Regions from separate parts of the Clostridium sulfidigenes genome, predicted to be linked through region 2. Evidence: a T-box and tRNA genes for the amino acid it is inferred to sense, from the RefSeq annotation. Region 2 holds a T-box; the other holds one or more tRNA genes.

Region 1 (9,596 bases), on a different contig from region 2:
GCAGTAATGGTTAGAGGAGATAGAAGCTTAAATGAAACTAAGGTTTCTAATGCATTAGGTGGAATTATGGAATTAGAGATGGCCGATGCAGAAACTGTCTTAAAGGCTACATCAGCAGAAATAGGATTTGCTGGTCCAATTGGATTACAAGTAGATACACTACTTGTAGATGAAGAAGTTACTAGAATGAGTAATTTTATAGTTGGAGCTAATGATACAGGATATCACTATGAAAATGTAAATTATGAAAGAGATTTTAACGGCATAGTAGGAGATTATAAACTTGTAGCAGAGGGGGATATGTGTCCTAAGTGTGGAAGCCCAATAAATATTAGAAGAGGGGTAGAAGTTGGACATATATTTAAGCTTGGAACTAAGTATTCAGAATCTATGGGAGCTAACTATTTAGATGAAAATGGTAAAGAGAAACCTCTAGTAATGGGATGTTATGGAATTGGTATTAACAGGACTGTAGCAGCTATAATTGAACAGCATCATGATGAAAATGGAATCCTTTGGCCAATGGCTGTTGCACCATATAAAGTAATAGTAATGCCTGCTAATGTTAAAAATGAAGAACAAATGAATAGAGCAGAGAAAATCTATGAGGAGCTTAAAACTAGAGGAGTAGATGTACTTTTAGATGATAGAAATGAAAGAGTTGGAGTTAAGTTTAAGGATGCTGACTTAATTGGAATTCCAATAAGAGTGACAGTAGGTAAAAAAGTAGTGGAAGACATAGTTGAATTTAAGTTAAGAAAAAATCAAGATATTGAAGAAGTAAATATAGAAGATGTAGTAGGCAGAATAGAAAAAGAGTTTATAGCAAATAATTTAAAATTTTAATCATTTGCTATAAAGTAAATTATTTCATTGTAAGTAAATAGGACTGTATTAATAAAATATAGTCCTATTTTACTATAATTTTTAATATTGGTTTTTAGAAGGCCATGTGGTTAATCAAAGTAATAAAATTTAAAGAGAATTTATATTTTCATATAATATATATTCAACTATATAAATATGTTAATAGGAAACTATATAAATATATAACTATATAACTAGTTAACTAGTTGTTGTGGACTCAAGGGGTTCAGAGATTTTGTTATTTTGAAAGAAGTGAAAATAGCCAATTATATTCTATCACTGTAATTTTCAATAGAGCCTATTAAAAATAGAAGAAAAAGATGAAGACAGTGAATAATTAGGGCTTTTAATAACTATATTTTTTAATAATTCATTAATAATAATTGTGTTAGGAGAAAGTTAGATTTGACTATGAAATCTTGAAAATATATAATTATTATGTTTAATTATTATAATAGGATTTATCTCATTAAGGAGAAAAATATGGAATTTGATTTATTGAAAGAAAAATTTAGTGCAAAAGAAGCACATTTAATAAACCCATTAACTCTTGCATTTATAGGTGATGCTGTGTATGAAGTGTTTATAAGAACCTATTTATTAGGCGAAAATAAATCATTGAAAGTACAGCAGTTGCATTTAAAAACTGTTAATTTTGTCAAAGCAAAATCACAGAGTAATTATGCAAAATTAATTTTAGATATGTTTGACGAAGAGGAAATGTCAGTTTTTAAGAGAGGAAGAAATACTAAATCTAGTGCCCCTAAGAACGCAGATGTTGGTGAGTATAGGTGGGCAACAGGATTTGAAGCTGTAATAGGATATTTGTACATTTCAGGAAAGAATGACAGATTAAATTATTTGCTTAATAAAATTATTGAAATGAGTGATAATAATGATAAAAGTTAAACTTATGGAGTTTACTCCAAATCCAGAAAAAATAGTAGCTGCAGCAGCTAAATTATGTTATAGTTCAGTAGGAATTGAGGAAATAACAGAAGGATTAGATGAAGAAACTACAAGTAAATTTATAAAAATGTTGAATAGTTATGGTCATAACTCTCCAGTTGAACATGTAAGCTTTACTTTTGGTATTGAGGGGGTATCCAGAAGCTTAACACATCAATTGGTTAGACATAGAGTTGCTTCTTATTCTCAGCAAAGTCAAAGATATGTTAAGTTAGATGCTTTTGAATATATAATTCCACCATCTATAGAAAAAGATGAGAAGTGTAAGGCTATCTTTGTAGAGGCGATGAAAAAAGATCAGGAAGACTATGATAAATTAGTTGAAGTACTTAAAACTTCTAATTTAGATGTATATATTAATGAACATAAAGCAAGAAAAAAATGTGAAGAAATCACAGAAAAAGAGATGAAATCATTAAAGTCCAAAGCTGAAAAAAGTGCTATTGAGGATGCTAGATATATATTTCCTAATGCATGTGCAACTAAAATTGTAGTTACAATGAATGCTAGAGAGCTTATGCATTTCTTTAGTCATAGATGCTGTATGAGAGCTCAATGGGAAATAAGGGATTTAGCAGATGCTATGCTTAAGGAAGTAAAAAAAGTAGCGCCAAATTTATTTGAAGGATGCGGTCCTAGTTGTGTTAAGGGAAGTTGTTCAGAAGGAGCTATGACTTGCGGTAAGGCTATAGAAATAAGAAATAAGTACTTATCTATATAAAATGTAAATTGATATAGGAATAGATGATAGGAGCGATATAAGGATGGAAGATAAAAGACAAGGTAGTAAAAATGCTAGACCTAAACGTATAGGGAAAAATAGAAGAGATAATAATAGATTTGTAGGTGATGTAAATAGTGAAAGAAGAAATAATCAATCCTACAGAAATGAAAATATTCATAGCAATATAAAAGTTGAAAATTTCAATACAACCTCAAGAGAAGATATGATTGAAGGTAGAAATGCGGTTATTGAAGCTCTAAAATCTGATAGAACAATAGAATATATAATGATAGCACAAGGAGATACTAAAGGATCCATAAGTGTAATTACAGCATTAGCTAAAGAAAAATCTGTAGTAGTTAAATATGTGGATAGAGCAAAACTAGATGGTATAAGTGAAACGGCTGCACATCAAGGGGTAATTGCAATAGTAACTCCATACAATTATTGTGGTATAGTAGATATAATTAATAACGCTAAGGAAAAAGGAGAAGATCCCTTTATATTAGTATTAGATGAAATTGAAGATCCTCATAATTTTGGGTCCATAATAAGAATAGCAGAAGTTTGTGGAGTACATGGGATAATAATTCCAAAAAGAAAAAATGTAGGAGTTACACCTACTGTTTATAAAACTTCAGCTGGGGCTACAGAATACATAAAAATTGCTAAAGTTACAAATATAAATGTAGCTATAGATGAACTAAAGGAATCTGGGATATGGGTATATGGAGCAGATATGCATGGGGCCCAATACTGCTATGATTCGGATTTAAAAGGACCTATAGCTTTAGTTATAGGAAGTGAAGGAAAAGGTATTTCAAAGCTAACTAAATCAAAGTGCGATGTGTTGGTTAAAATACCTATGGTAGGAAAGGTTAATTCATTAAATGCATCAGTAGCATGTGGAATGATAGCATATGAAATATTAAAACAAAGATTGAAGTAGAAGTAAATGGGGTATAGAGTTGAAGCAAATTTTTGTGGATGGGTATAATGTAATTAATAGCTGGCCAGAATTAAATACTATAAAGGACTATAGTTACGAAGCTGCAAGAAATAAGCTTATTGACTTACTTCTTAACTATGCAGCCTTTAAAGGGTGCAGAATAACACTGGTATTTGATGCACATATGGTAAAGGGAAGTATAGAAAAAAAGGATAGAAAAGGAAATTTGACTATAGTTTTTACAAAGCATGATGAAACTGCGGATAGTTATATAGAGAGGACTGTAAATCATATAGGGAGAAAATCAGAGGTCTATGTTGTAACATCTGATTCTCTAGAGCAACAGTTAATATTTCAAAGAGGTGCTAATAGAGTATCGTCTATAGAGTTTTACAGTTGGATTGAGGAAGCAAACAGAAAGATATCTAGGCAGTGTGAGAACAAAAGTTTTCACAATAGAAATCTTTTTGAGGAGGCCATAGATAAAGAAGTGGCAGAAAAGCTAGAAAAGATAAGGAGAAGTAGATAATATATCTTGACTATCTAAATTTTGTTAATGTATAATTCTAATTAGGGTCATTTATGCTTTGGAGGGGATATTGTTGGGAAATACAAGTGGCAATGATGAGTTAAACTCCATGTTTACGGGTAAAAAAGATGAAGATATAGTAGCTATGGCTAAGACGGGGAATAATAGAGCCTTAGAATATCTTCTTTGTAAATATCAGAACTTTGTGAAAGCTAAAGCAAAATCATATTTTTTGATTGGTGCTGATAAAGAAGATATATATCAAGAAGGTATGATTGGTTTATTTAAAGCTATAAGAGATTTTAAGGATGATAAGTTAGCATCTTTTAAGGTTTTTGCAGAATTGTGCATAACAAGACAGATAATCACTGCTGTAAAAACTGCTACAAGACAAAAACATATTCCGCTGAACACTTATATATCACTGAATAAGCCTATATATGACGAAGAATCAGATAGAACTCTATTAGATATATTATCAGGTATAAGGGTATCTGATCCCGAAGAATTGATAATAGATAGAGAAGAGATGGAGAACATAGAAAGTAAGATACAAGAAGTATTGTCAGGCTTAGAAATGGAAGTTTTGAATTCTTATCTTGATGGTAAATCTTATCAAGAAATTGCCAGTGATTTAGATAGGCAAGCAAAATCTATTGATAATGCACTTCAGAGAGTAAAACGTAAACTTGAAAAGTGTTTAGAACAAAGATGAAATCGTATTGACAAACAAAAAAAAATCATTTATAATAAGGAACTGACAAAAATATTTTAAAATAAATACATTATGTATTGAATGCTCATATAGCTCAGTAGGTAGAGCGTCACCTTGGTAAGGTGGAGGTCACCGGTTCAATCCCGGTTATGAGCTCCAGTTATTTTGCAACACACGTGGATAAGTTTACATTAAAAAAGTGAAAATAAAAATGTTTTCTAATTAAGGAGGAATAAGAAATGGCAAAGGAAAAATTTGAAAGAAGCAAACCGCACGTTAATATTGGAACAATAGGACACGTAGACCACGGTAAGACAACATTAACAGCAGCAATAACAACAGTATTAGCAAGTAGAGGATATGCAGAAGCATTCAACTATGCTGATATAGATAAAGCACCAGAAGAGAAGGAAAGAGGAATCACAATCAATACATCACACGTAGAGTATCAAACAGAAACAAGACACTATGCTCACGTTGACTGTCCAGGACACGCAGACTATGTTAAGAACATGATTACAGGAGCAGCACAAATGGATGGAGCAATCCTAGTAGTAAGTGCAGCAGACGGTCCAATGCCTCAAACAAGAGAGCACATACTTCTAGCATCAAGAGTAGGAGTACAATACATAGTTGTATTCTTAAATAAAGCAGATATGGTAGATGATCCAGAATTATTAGAATTAGTAGAAATGGAAATCAGAGAATTATTATCTGAGTATGACTTCCCAGGAGACGATATTCCAATAGTAACAGGATCAGCATTAAAAGCATTAGAAAGCCCAACAGATGAAGCAGCAACACAATGCATCATGGACTTAATGGCAGCAGTAGATAGCTATATCCCAACTCCAGAAAGAGCAACAGATAAAGCATTCTTAATGCCAGTAGAGGACGTATTCACAATAACAGGAAGAGGAACAGTAGCAACAGGAAGAGTTGAGACTGGAATACTAAAAGTTGGAGACGAAATCGAAATCGTAGGATTAACAGAAGAGAAGAGAAAAGTAGTATGTACAGGAGTAGAGATGTTCAGAAAACTTCTAGATGAAGCACAAGCAGGAGATAACATCGGAGCTCTATTAAGAGGAGTACAAAGAGCAGATATACAAAGAGGTCAAGTATTAGCAAAAAGTGGATCAGTACATCCACATATGAAGTTCGTAGGTCAAGTATACGTACTTAAAAAAGAAGAAGGTGGAAGACATACACCATTCTTTGATGGATACAGACCACAGTTCTACTTCAGAACAACAGACGTAACAGGATCAATCAAATTACCAGATGGAATGGAAATGGTAATGCCAGGAGACCACATAGATATGAACGTAGAATTAATCACTCCAATCGCAATGGATGAAGGATTAAGATTCGCAATCAGAGAAGGTGGAAGAACAGTAGGATCAGGAGTTGTAACTTCTATAATCGAATAATTAAGATTTAAAATAGGACTGGGTTCTAAACCTAGTCCTTTTAAAAGAAAAATCAATAAGGTATCTTTAATAATTTTATAGTATAATGATTGCAAGGAATTATTTACAATTGACATAAGTGGTAACTTGTGATAAGTTGTTTAAGTAGCAATTGCAGTTAACGATATATTATCAAGAAAAAATTATTGGTTTTATAAATAAAATTAAATACGCATAAACTAGGAGGTGTAGATTGTGAGAGTTAAAATAACTTTAGCATGTACTGAATGTAAACAAAGAAACTACAACACAATGAAAAATAAAAAGAATAATCCAGACAGGATCGAAATGCAAAAATACTGCAGATTCTGCCACAAACATACACTTCATAAAGAAACAAAATAGTTCTTTAAGAACTTCAAATATTTTGGGGATGTGAAAATTATGGCTGAAAAAGTTGAGGGTAAAGTAATTAACCCTAAAAAACGAATGAAGATAGTACAGTTTTTTATCGACTTAAAAGCGGAATTTAAAAGAGTAACATGGCCTACAAAAGATGAGCTTAAGAAAGCTCTTATGGCGGTAATATGCTTTTGTCTTCTTTATGCAATAACTGTAGGTTTGTTAGATGCTGGTTTTAAAAACCTTTTTAATTTGATTTTTAAATAATTTAAAAGGGAGGTAAGGGGACGGTATAATTACGCCCCTGTAGCTATGACAGGAGAAAAAGCAAGATGGTATGTAGTTCATACATATTCTGGATATGAGAATAAAGTTAAGGCTAATCTTGAAAAAGCTATTGAAAATAGAAATCTTGAAGAGTTCGTTCATGACATTCAAGTTCCTATGGAAGAGCAAGTAGAAATCAAGGATGGCAAAGAAAAAGTTACATTAAGAAAAGTATTTCCAGGATATGTGATGGTTAAGATGGTTATGACTGATGATTCTTGGTATATTGTTAGAAATACTAGAGGGGTTACTGGATTTGTAGGTCCTGGATCAAAACCGGTGCCTTTAACAGAAGATGAAATTCACAATATGGGAATAGTTGAAAAACAAGTTACTGTAGATGTTGAAGTTGGAGAACAAGTGAAGGTTGTATCAGGACCATTTGAAGACTTCATTGTTGCAATTACTGAAATATCTATAGAAAAACATAAAATTAAAGGATTAGTTAACATGTTTGGCAGAGAAACCTCTGTTGAACTTGATTTTAATCAAATACAAAAACTTTAAGACTTAGTAGAATGATGTCTAAAAGACTAAATTCTATTTAAGTGGGAGGACTTATAAAAGTCCGATTACCACAATATAGGAGGTGTAAACTCATGGCTAAGAAAATAACAGGAATGATAAAACTTCAACTTCCTGCAGGAAAGGCAACACCAGCACCACCAGTAGGACCTGCACTTGGTCAACACGGTGTAAATATTATGGGATTCTGTAAGGAGTTCAACGCAAAAACTGCAGATCAACCAGGTATGATAATACCAGTTGTAATTACAGTTTACCAAGACAGATCATTTAGTTTTATACTAAAAACTCCACCAGCAGCAGTATTATTAAAAAAAGCAGCTGGAATAGAGAGTGGATCAGGCGTTCCAAACAGAACTAAGGTTGCAACAGTTTCAGCAGCTAAAGTTAAAGAAATAGCTGAATTAAAGATGCCAGACTTAAATGCTGCATCATTAGAGGCTGCTATGAGCATGATAGCTGGAACAGCTAGAAGCATGGGAATAGTAATCGAAGAGTAATTTCAATTAATTCGGTGGGAGGCAAAAACCGTTAATACCACAAAGGAGGATGCAAAATGGCTAAAATGGGAAAGAATTACATAGAAAGCGCTAAGTTGATAGACAAGAATGCTCTATACACACCAGCAGAATCTATGGAACTTACAATAAAGACATCAAAAGCTAAATTCGATGAAACAATAGAAGTTCACGTAAGACTTGGTGTTGACCCAAGACATGCAGATCAACAAGTAAGAGGAGCAGTAGTACTTCCTCATGGAACAGGTAAAACTGTTAGAGTATTAGTTTTCGCTAAAGGAGATAAAGCAAAAGAAGCAGAAGCTGCTGGAGCTGATTTCGTTGGAGCAGAAGAACTAGTAGATAAAATCCAAAAAGAGAACTGGTTTGAGTTTGACGTAGTTGTAGCTACTCCAGATATGATGGGTGTAGTTGGAAGACTAGGTAGAGTATTAGGACCTAAAGGTTTAATGCCAAACCCTAAATCAGGTACTGTTACATTTGATGTAGCAAAAGCTCTAAATGATATTAAAGCTGGTAAAGTTGAATACAGAGTAGATAAAACAGCTATAGTTCACGTAGGAATTGGTAAGAAGTCTTTCGGATCTGAAAAGTTAATGGATAACTTCCATACTTTAATGGATGCTATTGTTAAGGCTAAACCAGCTGCTGCAAAAGGACAATATATTAAATCTGTTACTGTAGCATCAACTATGGGACCAGGAGTAAAAATTAATCCAACAAAAGTGTTAGATTAATATTGCATTAAAATTTTTAATGTGCTATAATACAAAAGTTGAATATATTCCGTAGACAGTAGGTGCTGAAAAGCGTAACTAAATACCTACCGAGGATGCTAATAAATGATTTTATTGGTCTCTTCGTGTCTACGGAGAGACCTTATTTTTTTAATATACAGTGAAAGCTGTAAGGAGGTGGATACACAGTGCAAAGTAAAAATAGATCTTTAAAAGAAGCAAAAGTTGCTGAAATAAAGGAAAAGTTAGAAAAAGCTCAAGGAGTTGTTCTTAGTGAGTATCAAGGACTAAATGTTGAAGAAGATACACAATTAAGAAAAGCACTAAGAGAAGCAGGTGTTGAATATAGAGTATATAAAAATACACTAGTTACATTAGCTGCAAAGGAATTAGGAATTGAAGGATTAGATCAATATCTTCAAGGACCAGTTTCAATAGCTTTAGGATATGATGATCCAACATCACCAGCTAGAGTTTTAAATGACTTTGCAAAAACTCATAAAAAACTTCAATTAAAAGCAGGAGTAGTCCAAGGTGAGTTATTTGGTGAAGCTCAAATTAAAGAGATCGCATCAATTCCATCAAGAGATGTACTTATTGCAAAACTACTTGGAAGCTTCAAAGCTCCACTTTCAAACTTAGCATATTTATTAAATGCTATAGCTGAGAAAAAAGGTGAAGAAGCAGCAGAGTAATTAGTCTAAGTAAGAATTTAGAAAACGTAGAGAAAATAAAAATATAATTTAAAAATTTCGGAGGTGCATTTTAAAATGACAAGAGAAGATATGATTCAAGCTATAAAAGATATGAGTGTTTTAGAATTAAACGAGTTAGTTAAGGCTTGTGAAGAAGAATTTGGAGTAAGTGCAGCAGCACCAGTAGCAGTTGCAGGTGGAGCAGTTGCTGGAGCAGCAGCTGAAGA
Region 2 (9,596 bases):
ATTCCATTTCCTCCTCTGTAAACTTCAAAATATCAAAGCATAAAGAATTAAATCCAGGATCAAAACAATACATCATAAATTCATCTAGAGTTATTTCTATATTTGGACGAAGTTTAAATAATGTATTTCTAAATACTGGAAAATGTATTTCGGGTGTACTTCTAACAACGGTATCGTCATGGTCAAGGACTAAACATTTATATTTCAACATAGCTAACTCCTTTTATATTTTTATGTTTTTGAATTTAATTTTTAACTTGTTAATATTATAAATACAAATGTATATTAACTAATATATATTATACATGAATATGAAAATATTTTGGAGATATTTCCATATAGATTGCAGAGATAGGTTTGGAATTAAATAAGTTGACATATCAATGAGTCATTTATATAATTATCATTGAGTAGTTTAAAACTCAATTTTAAGAAAGGCAAGGTATTTGCAGACATGAGAATATAATTCACTTTTATTTATGAGAAATCAAAATTAGAATGAGGCCTCAAGAAAGGCTTTGTTGTTATGCATTTTATTTGATTTTGTGAGTGGATAGTATTTTTGTAACTGTTGATGGTTTGTCAATATAGTGTGTTATTAACCTTAATTAAGACTTTGAATCCTAATATATACTGATTTTTTTGTATATATTTTAAGGTTTTATTTAGTGCGATTAAAGGTTATGATATAGTTGCGATGCTATCCTCTCCAGGTTATAAGGAGGGGATTTTTTGTTATTAGTTGAATGTAGTAATATTAAAAAAAGTTTTTGTGATAGATCCATCTTGGATATAGAAAATTTAAAGGTTTGTTCCCAGGATAGAATAGGTGTTGTAGGTGTAAATGGAGTAGGTAAAACTACATTAATTAATATATTGTGCCAAAGATTGCATCCAGATGAAGGCCATGTTAAGTTATATGGAACATACTCATATATATCACAGTTAGAAGAACCAGAAAGTATATCAATAACTAGTGAAATGGCTTCTAGATTTAATGTAGAAAGTATTTGGAATGAGAACATGAGTGGAGGAGAAAAGACTAGATTTAAACTTGCTTATGCACTAAGTCAGAATAGCCAGTTGATATTTGCAGATGAGCCTACTAGCAATATGGATATAGAGGGCATTGAGCTTATGGAAAAAAGTTTTGAAAAATATAAAGGAGCTCTAATCCTTATATCCCATGATAGAAACTTCTTAGATAGGTTATGTAATAAGATTTTAGAAATAGAGGATGGAAGAATAAAAATATATTATGGTAATTACAGTGACTATGCTGCTTTGAAAGCTAAGGAGAGAGACCGAGCTGAATTTGAATATGAGGAGTATAAAAAAGAAAAGAAGCGACTTCAAAGTGTAATTATCGATGCAGAACAAAGGGTGAAAGGTATAAAAACGACTCCTAAACGAATGGGAAATTCTGAGGCTAGGCTTCACAAGATGGGAGGTCAAAAGGCCAGGGCAAACATTGAAAGAGCAGTGAAAAATATTGAAAAGAGAATAGATCACCTTGAAGTTAAAGAGAAACCCAAAGAACAAGTTAGCATAAAGCTAGAAATTGAGGATTCAAATAAGCTCCATAGTAAAATAGTTATAGAGGGTAAAAATATAACTAAGTCATTTGACAAGAAGATGATACTAGATAATGCTGAATTTAGCATATATAACACCTCAAAGGTAGCACTCATTGGTCCTAATGGGTGTGGAAAGAGTACTTTAATAAAGATGATAATGGACAATGATAAATCCATTAGAATTGCTAAAGGAGCAAATATAGGATACTTTAGTCAAGCTATAGACATTTTAAAAGAAAATTATACTATTATAGAAAATGTAATGGAAAGTAGTATACATGATGAAACTTTCGCTAGGATACTACTAGCAAGATTATTATTTAAAAGAGAAGATATTTATAAAAAAGTAAGTGTATTAAGTGGAGGAGAACGAGTTAAAGTATCCTTTGCAAAAATGCTATTACAAAATATAAATCTTCTTATATTAGATGAACCAACTAATTATATGGATATAAACTCTCTTGAGGTTGTAGAAAATGTACTTAAAGATTTTTATAGCACTTTATTGTTTGTATCCCATGATAGAAGATTTGTAGAATCTATTGCAGACTATATAATGACTATAGAAAATCATAAAATTAAGATGTTTAAAGGTAACTATAAGGAGTACTTAGATAGTAAAAATAAATGTGAAGATAATGATAAAGAAGAAATTGAAAATGAAATTTTCATATTGCAAAATCGTCTTTCAGAAGTTATTGGAAGGTTATCCATGCCATCAAAAAAGGATGATGTAGTAGCACTGGATGAAGAATATAATGAATTATTGGGTAAATTAAAAACGTTAAAAACAAATTTATCAAAATAGTAAGAAAACTCTTTACAACATATTGCAAAAGTGATAGTATTGTTTTCAATAAGAGGAAGTGCACAGAGTTCTTTAAAATTAAAAATAAAATGAACAATGAAAGGGACGAGTATTATAGAGTACAATTTATAGAGAGGGAGTGTTTTGGGCTGTAAGCATTCCTAAATATGACTATAAGAAAACTAACCCTAGAGTTATGGCTGATTAGCTAATATTAGTAAAATGCCATCGGTAAATACCGTTATAAAATTTGAGATGAATTGAGTTATTTTAATTCAATTTGGGTGGAACCATGGATGTTATGCATTCGTCCCAAGGTGGGACGGATGCTTTTTTGTCGTATAATAACTAATTCAATAAATTTTGTTAAGGAGGGGATAAGTATGATAAGTATAAAACTTAAAGATGGTTCAATAATAGAAATTTGTGATGATTCTAATGTTTATGATCTTGCAAGTTCAATTAGTAAAAATTTAGCTAAATCAGCAATAGTAGGTGAAGTAAATGGAACCTTGGTTGATTTAAGTTGTAAATTAAAAGATAATGACCAGGTAAATATTTTAACCTATGATGATGAAAATGCTGTTGAGGTAATTAGACATTCAACTGCACATATTATGGCTCAAGCAGTAAAAAGAATTTATAGTAATTCGAAACTTGCTATAGGACCTTCCATAAAAAATGGTTATTATTATGATTTTGATATTGAAAGTCCCTTATCTGCTGAAGATATAGATAAGATTGAAATAGAAATGAATAACATAATTAAAGAAAATTTAAAATTTGAGAGAATAGATGTTTCTACAGAAGACGCAATTAAGCTAATGGAGGAAAAAGGGGAAATTTATAAAGTTGAACTTATAAGAGACTTACCAGAAGGAGAGAAAATTTCCCTATATAAGCAGGGAGAGTTTATTGATCTTTGTAGAGGTCCTCATATACCATCTACAAAGTATGTAAAAGCTTTTAAACTAACAAGTGTAGCTGGGGCATATTGGAGAGGCAATGAAAAAAATAAGATGCTACAGAGAATATATGGTGTTGCCTTTGCAAATAATACATTACTTGAAACTCATTTGCATAATGTAGAGGAGGCTAAAAAAAGGGATCACAGAAAATTAGGCAAAGAACTAAAATTATTTAACTTTGTTGATGAAGGCGTAGGATTTCCATTTTTCTTACCTAAAGGAGTAGTTCTTAAAAACACTTTAATTGATTTTTGGAGGACTTTGCATGCAGAAGCAGGTTATGTTGAGATCGAGACTCCAATAATGCTTAATAAAAGATTATGGGAAGTTTCTGGGCACTGGGATCATTATAAAGAGAATATGTATACTTCAATTATTGATGATGAGGAATTTGCATTAAAGCCAATGAATTGTCCAGGAGGAATGTTAGTATATAAATCTGAAGCTCATTCCTATAGAGATTTTCCAATGAGAGTAGGTGAACTTGGTAGAGTTCATAGACATGAACTTTCAGGAGCATTACATGGACTTATGAGAGTAAGAGCTTTTACACAGGATGATGCTCATATATTTATGTTACCAAATCAAATAAAATCAGAAATTAAAGGGGTAATAGAGCTCATTGATAAAGTTTATTCAAAATTTGGATTTAAGTATAATCTCGAGCTTTCTACAAGACCAGATAATTCCATGGGAAGTGATGAAGACTGGAAATTAGCAGAAGACTCCTTAAAAGGGGCTTTAGATGAATTAAGTTTAGACTATAAAATAAATGAAGGTGATGGAGCATTTTATGGTCCTAAGATAGATTTTCATCTTGAGGATAGTATAGGAAGAACATGGCAATGTGGAACAATTCAATTAGATTTTCAATTACCTCAAAGGTTTGAATTAGAGTATATTGGAAGTGATAATGAGAAACATAGACCAATAGTTATTCATAGAGTAATATATGGAAGTATAGAAAGATTTTTAGGTATATTAATTGAACACTTTGCAGGAAAGTTTCCAACATGGCTTGCTCCGGTTCAAGTAAAGGTACTGCCTATATCAAATAAATTCAATGAGTATTCAGAGAGTATTAAAAAGAAGCTAAGTGAAAATGGAATAAGAGTTGAAATGGACTATAGAGATGAAAAGATAGGCTATAAAATAAGAGAAGCTAGAAATGAAAGAATACCTTATATTATTGTTGTAGGAGAAAAGGAAGAAAAAGAAAATACAATTTCACTACGTAGTAGAAAAAATGGAGATGAAGGAACTTTTAAATTAGAATCTTTAATAGAAAGAATCAGTAATGAAATAAGGAATAAAGAATTATAAACAGAGTTCTTAGCTTCTATGAAGCTTTAGAAATCGTTATCCAGGGACATAACAGCTCTTTAGTCCCACTTTGAAGAAGATGGGAGTATTAGAGCTGATAGTCATCGGATAAAATAAGGTAAATATATAAAATAACATCCTGAAAATGGATGTTATTTTGTGTTTTCAGCAAAAATAAAATAGGTTTGATAGTAAAGGTTCGGTTAAAGTATTTATAGATAAAGTAAATTTATGGATAATTATTGATTCATGATGTATTAATAATTACATGTTGGATTTAGTGCAATAAATTACATATGATGCATATTATATATAAATCCGCTTCAAAGAAATATAAATTGTATGAGGTGTTTTATGGATTTATTAATACTTGAAGAACGTAGATTGCTTAGATATAGCTTACTATTTCAATTATATAGGGACTTCTTTACCTATGGCTATGAAGTATGCAATAAAATTAATTATGAGATTCCAAATGATTGTAGAATTGAAATAATTGCAGCTCTTTATTTCTTATTCTATAGAAGATGGATTTTTTTTAACATAGCAAGAGACAAAACAGTTTCTGCTTATGTTTTAGGGCGTGGCATGGAAGAAGTGGAGAATTATCTTATTGAAACTGGTAAATTAGTAGCTTCAAACATATTTGAGGATTTGTTAATACCTGTTATTGATAAAAAAGAAAAGATTGGAGGTACAGTTAATGAGTCTTAAGATGGATCCATTATATGATAAAAAGGCTAATTTTGTTGGGTGGTTAGTAGAACATAGTAATGTATTTGATAAGGATTTAAAATGGGTAGCATATGCTTATTACAATTATATTTGGGCAACGAAGACTAGAATATGGATTGGCGAATTAAGAGGTACCAATCTTTTAGATAGAGATGGGAGGATTGTGGCTTGGAGTACTAGTGGACCTGTGGTGGGGAGTCTTGGTTTCGTAGAAGGGCCAATTAATATTGGTACTCCAATTATGCCAGTTGGACCAATTATTCATGAGGTTCCATTAAATCCTGGATATGTTCCTGAGCCAGCAGGTGAATGGTCCAAACTAACCTTCAATCAGTGGCTTAACCAAAGGTAGGTGTTTAAGTTATGGTTCAGATAGAAAAAGACTTAATTAGAGTTCAAATTTTACTTGAATTATATGAAAAATTGTTTTGTATTTGCAATTATGCAGATATTACAAGACAAGAATACAAAATCTCAGGTAGAAATAAGTGTGAGATAATTGCAGCTCTTTATTATTTAAGTGACAGAGGGTATATTACTGTAAGAACTACAAATAAAGATGATGTTCTTATTATATTTATTAGAGCCAGAGGAATTGATGAAATTGAACTAAAGATAAAAAAAGCTACCACAACGGTTCTTACATGCACTTTCAATAAACTACTTATTCCAAACTTTGATGATGTGATTGATAACTGATAATAAGACTATACCTGCTGTTATAGAACATAAAATATTGAGGTATGTTTTAAACTTAGAGGTTAAGAAGATAAACATATAAATAATATTGTTCGTATGGATATTATGTTATAAAATGTAAGTATATATATCATAAATTTCAAATAAAATAATTAAAGTTTATTTATATTAATTACACGTAGATATGCCTCAACTGCTATTATACCTAACTAAATATAAAATACTTTTAAATAAGTAAGAAAGAAGAGGAAGTTAGTTTATGGAATTAAAAAAAATATCTAATAGAATTTATTACTTACCTGCAGAAGAAGAAACTGATAGACCAGTTATTGGATATATCAAAGGAGATAAATATTCATTGGCTATCGATGCAGGTAATTCATCTAAGCATGTAGAAAAATTTTATTGTGAATTAAATAATGCAGGTTTGAAATTACCAGATTATACAGTGATTACCCATTGGCATTGGGATCATACATTTGGCATGCATTCAGTAGTAGGAAAGACAATTGCTGGACATTTGACAAATAATAAATTGAAAGAAGTTTCAACATGGCAATGGTCTGATGATGATATGAAAAGTAGACTTGAAACCGGTAAAGATATTGAAATGTGTGACAAATGTATTAAATTGGAGTATTCAAACAGACAAGATATAAAAGTAACTTCTGCAGATATAGAATTTAGCGGAAGTTTAAAAATTGATTTGGGCGGAATTTATTGCGAAATAACTGAAATTGAAGCACCTCATTCAGAAGATTCGGTATTGATTTATGTACCCGAAGAAAAAGTGGTTTTTATTGGCGATGCAGATTGTGAAGATCACTATGATAATAATGGCCATTATGATAAGGATAAGTTAGGGTGTTTTATTGAGCTAATTAAAGAAATTGATTTTAATACTTATGTTCTGGGACATGATAAACCTGAAACGAAGGAAGAAGTAATTTCATATTTAATGGAAGAATTAAAAAAGTTAAGTTGAGACATAAAGATAGGAATCGCACCATAAGTAGGTGCGATTTTTTTGTTAGTTTAAGTGGTGAGTTGAAATTGAATATATATTAGTATTAAAAGAGAATTTTAGATGATTAAGATAATATATGAATAGGAACTTTGCAAAGGAGTATTAACACATGAGAGAGATAGTAATATAAATGATTGAATTTAGATTATATAGAAAAGTAGTACATAAAGTAGGCTTGATATATATGCGATGTCAACCATAACCATGGTGAAATATCGTCAATAATCCACGGAGATAAAATGTTCAAAGTCTTGGTAGCAATCATGCTACAAAGTTTTTAAATAATCAATGAGAAAATAACAGATAGTATACAGTAAGATATATCATATTAAAGCATATATGGGAATATATTTCATTAATATGGATTACATGATACAATTTTATTGTAAGTAATATTTTTTATGTTTTAATGTAAAAAAGAAAAATTAAATGGGGGTGTAAAATAGTATGGATATGTATAAAGTTATCGAGATTAAGCAAAATGTTTTCGAAAACAATGATAAACAAGCAGAACTACTTAGAGAAGATTTAAAAAAAGATAAGACTTTTTTGTTAAATTTAATGTCATCACCAGGGTCAGGGAAAACAACAACTGTTTTAAGAACAATTGAAGCTTTAAAAGATGAAATGAGTATTGGGGTCTTAGAAGCTGATATTGACTCAGATGTGGATGCTAATACTGTTTCAAAGACTGGTGCAAAGGTAATACAGTTGCATACCGGTGGCATGTGCCATCTGGATGCAGATATGACCAAACAAGGACTAATTGGATTGGGAACAGAAGATGTTGATTTTGTAATATTAGAAAATGTAGGAAACTTAGTATGCCCAGCAGAATTTGATACTGGTGCATCAAAAAATGCAATGATATTAAGTATACCAGAGGGAGATGACAAGCCCTTAAAATATCCTTTAATGTTTTCCATTGTTGATGTTTTATTAATTAACAAGATAGATGCAATAAATTATTTTGACTTTGATTTAGAAGCAGTGAAAGAGCGTGTGAAAAAATTGAATCCCAATATTAAGGTTATCCCAATCTCTGCTAGAACTGGTGAGGGAATTGATGACTGGGTTAACTGGATACGTAATGAAGTAAAAGATTGGAATAAAAAATAGGGTGTATTGAAAAATTATTGGGGGAATGGGTATGGTAAAAGTAAAAGTATTAGAACTTGCCAATCATATAAGTAAGATAAAACCTGGTTCAAAAAATGAAATAAAGCCGGAGGATCCAGAATATAAAATTTTGGAACCAGTTGTTACAGAAGAAATGGCAGAAGTAGGACTTTGCGTTGAATTCCGTAAACCAAAGAGCGCAGAAGAAGTTGCTGTTTTATGTGGTAAATCTTTAGAAGAAACAAAGAGAATCCTATGGGAACTAGCCCTTGCTGGTGTTTGCTTTGTTGGTAAAGAAGATGGCGTTGACAAGTACTGGTTTGAGATTTGGGTTCCAGGACACATGGAAATGATAGTTAACCATCCACATAAGGAAAATGTTGAGAATTATAAGCAAATTGCTGAGGCTTTTGAGGCCTATGGAAGAAAAAAAGCACCTATAACAGCAGGCATTTTTCCAGTAGGAACAGGCCCTATGCGTGTTATCCCTATAGAAACATCAATTCAAGGTGAAACAAGAAGAGCATCCTATGAGGAAGTTTCTAAATATCTCAATGAAAATACTGTTTTCTCAGTTTCAGATTGTTCTTGTCGTACATCAAGAGAGGCCATGGGAGAAGGTTGCGGCCACTTGAAGGAAGATATGTGTATTCAGCTTGGTCATGCTGCTGAATACTATATCCGTACAGGAAGAGGCAGAGCAATAACCCGCGAAGAAGCTTTTGAAATCATTAAAAGAGCCGAAGAAAATGGCTTAATGCACCAAATGCCAAATGCAGATGGTCCAGGAAAAACTCATGCCATTTGTAACTGTTGCGGCTGTTCATGTTACGCTACGAGAATTGCAGGAATGTTCTTAAATAATGATATGGTGCGTTCAAATTATGTATCAAGAGTTGATAAAGACAAATGTGTTGGTTGTGGAGAGTGTGTTCAAGTTTGTCCAGTTAATGCATTGAAATTAGGTCAAAAATTATGTGCTAAAACACCAATTGTTGAGAAGAAGAGAGTTGACTTTGCCCACAATACAGAGTGGGGTCCAGATAAATGGAATGTTAATCATCGTATCAACAAGAAAAATGTTGTTGATACAGGTACAAGTCCTTGTAAAACACAATGTCCAGCACATATTTCCGTTCAAGGCTATGTTAAGCTAGCATCTCAAGGAAGATATAAAGAAGCGCTTGAACTTATTAAGAATGAAAATCCGTTTCCGGCTGTATGCGGGCGTATTTGTCCAAGAAAATGTGAATCTGCTTGTACTAGAGGCGATATTGATGAACCAGTTGCTATAGATGAAATAAAAAAATTCATTGCTGAACAAGATTTAAAAATGGATA

Evidence for each region. A T-box is a leader RNA that pairs with one kind of tRNA and senses whether it is charged. The one in region 2 lies ahead of thrS (threonine--tRNA ligase), so its partner is inferred to be a tRNA-Thr.
Region 1: it has a tRNA-Thr gene. The T-box ahead of thrS (threonine--tRNA ligase) is inferred to sense a tRNA for this amino acid. The anticodon was not compared.

Annotation. Positions count from the first base shown of each region.
Region 1 covers NZ_JBQHQR010000003.1:17,517-27,112, forward strand. Annotated here, with positions in the region: gene ACTNBA_RS03905 (proline--tRNA ligase) at 1-846, shown strand, start outside; gene ACTNBA_RS03910 (ribonuclease III domain-containing protein) at 1,351-1,776, shown strand; gene thyX (FAD-dependent thymidylate synthase) at 1,760-2,557, shown strand; gene rlmB (23S rRNA (guanosine(2251)-2'-O)-methyltransferase RlmB) at 2,784-3,509, shown strand; gene ACTNBA_RS03925 (NYN domain-containing protein) at 3,529-4,038, shown strand; gene sigH (RNA polymerase sporulation sigma factor SigH) at 4,148-4,753, shown strand; tRNA gene ACTNBA_RS03935 (tRNA-Thr) at 4,837-4,912, shown strand; gene tuf (elongation factor Tu) at 4,993-6,186, shown strand; gene rpmG (50S ribosomal protein L33) at 6,421-6,570, shown strand; gene secE (preprotein translocase subunit SecE) at 6,610-6,834, shown strand; gene nusG (transcription termination/antitermination protein NusG) at 6,880-7,401, shown strand; gene rplK (50S ribosomal protein L11) at 7,494-7,919, shown strand; gene rplA (50S ribosomal protein L1) at 7,985-8,674, shown strand; ribosomal protein L10 leader region at 8,706-8,831, shown strand; gene rplJ (50S ribosomal protein L10) at 8,863-9,369, shown strand; gene rplL (50S ribosomal protein L7/L12) at 9,445-9,596, shown strand, end outside.
Region 2 covers NZ_JBQHQR010000006.1:197,212-206,807, forward strand. Annotated here, with positions in the region: gene ACTNBA_RS09365 (HAD family hydrolase) at 1-211, opposite strand, end outside; gene abc-f (ribosomal protection-like ABC-F family protein) at 733-2,385, shown strand; T-box leader at 2,473-2,703, shown strand; gene thrS (threonine--tRNA ligase) at 2,769-4,676, shown strand; gene ACTNBA_RS09380 (hypothetical protein) at 5,031-5,390, shown strand; gene ACTNBA_RS09385 (4-fold beta flower protein) at 5,380-5,763, shown strand; gene ACTNBA_RS09390 (hypothetical protein) at 5,775-6,110, shown strand; gene ACTNBA_RS09395 (MBL fold metallo-hydrolase) at 6,370-7,095, shown strand; gene hypB (hydrogenase nickel incorporation protein HypB) at 7,585-8,256, shown strand; gene ACTNBA_RS09405 (FAD-dependent oxidoreductase) at 8,288-9,596, shown strand, end outside.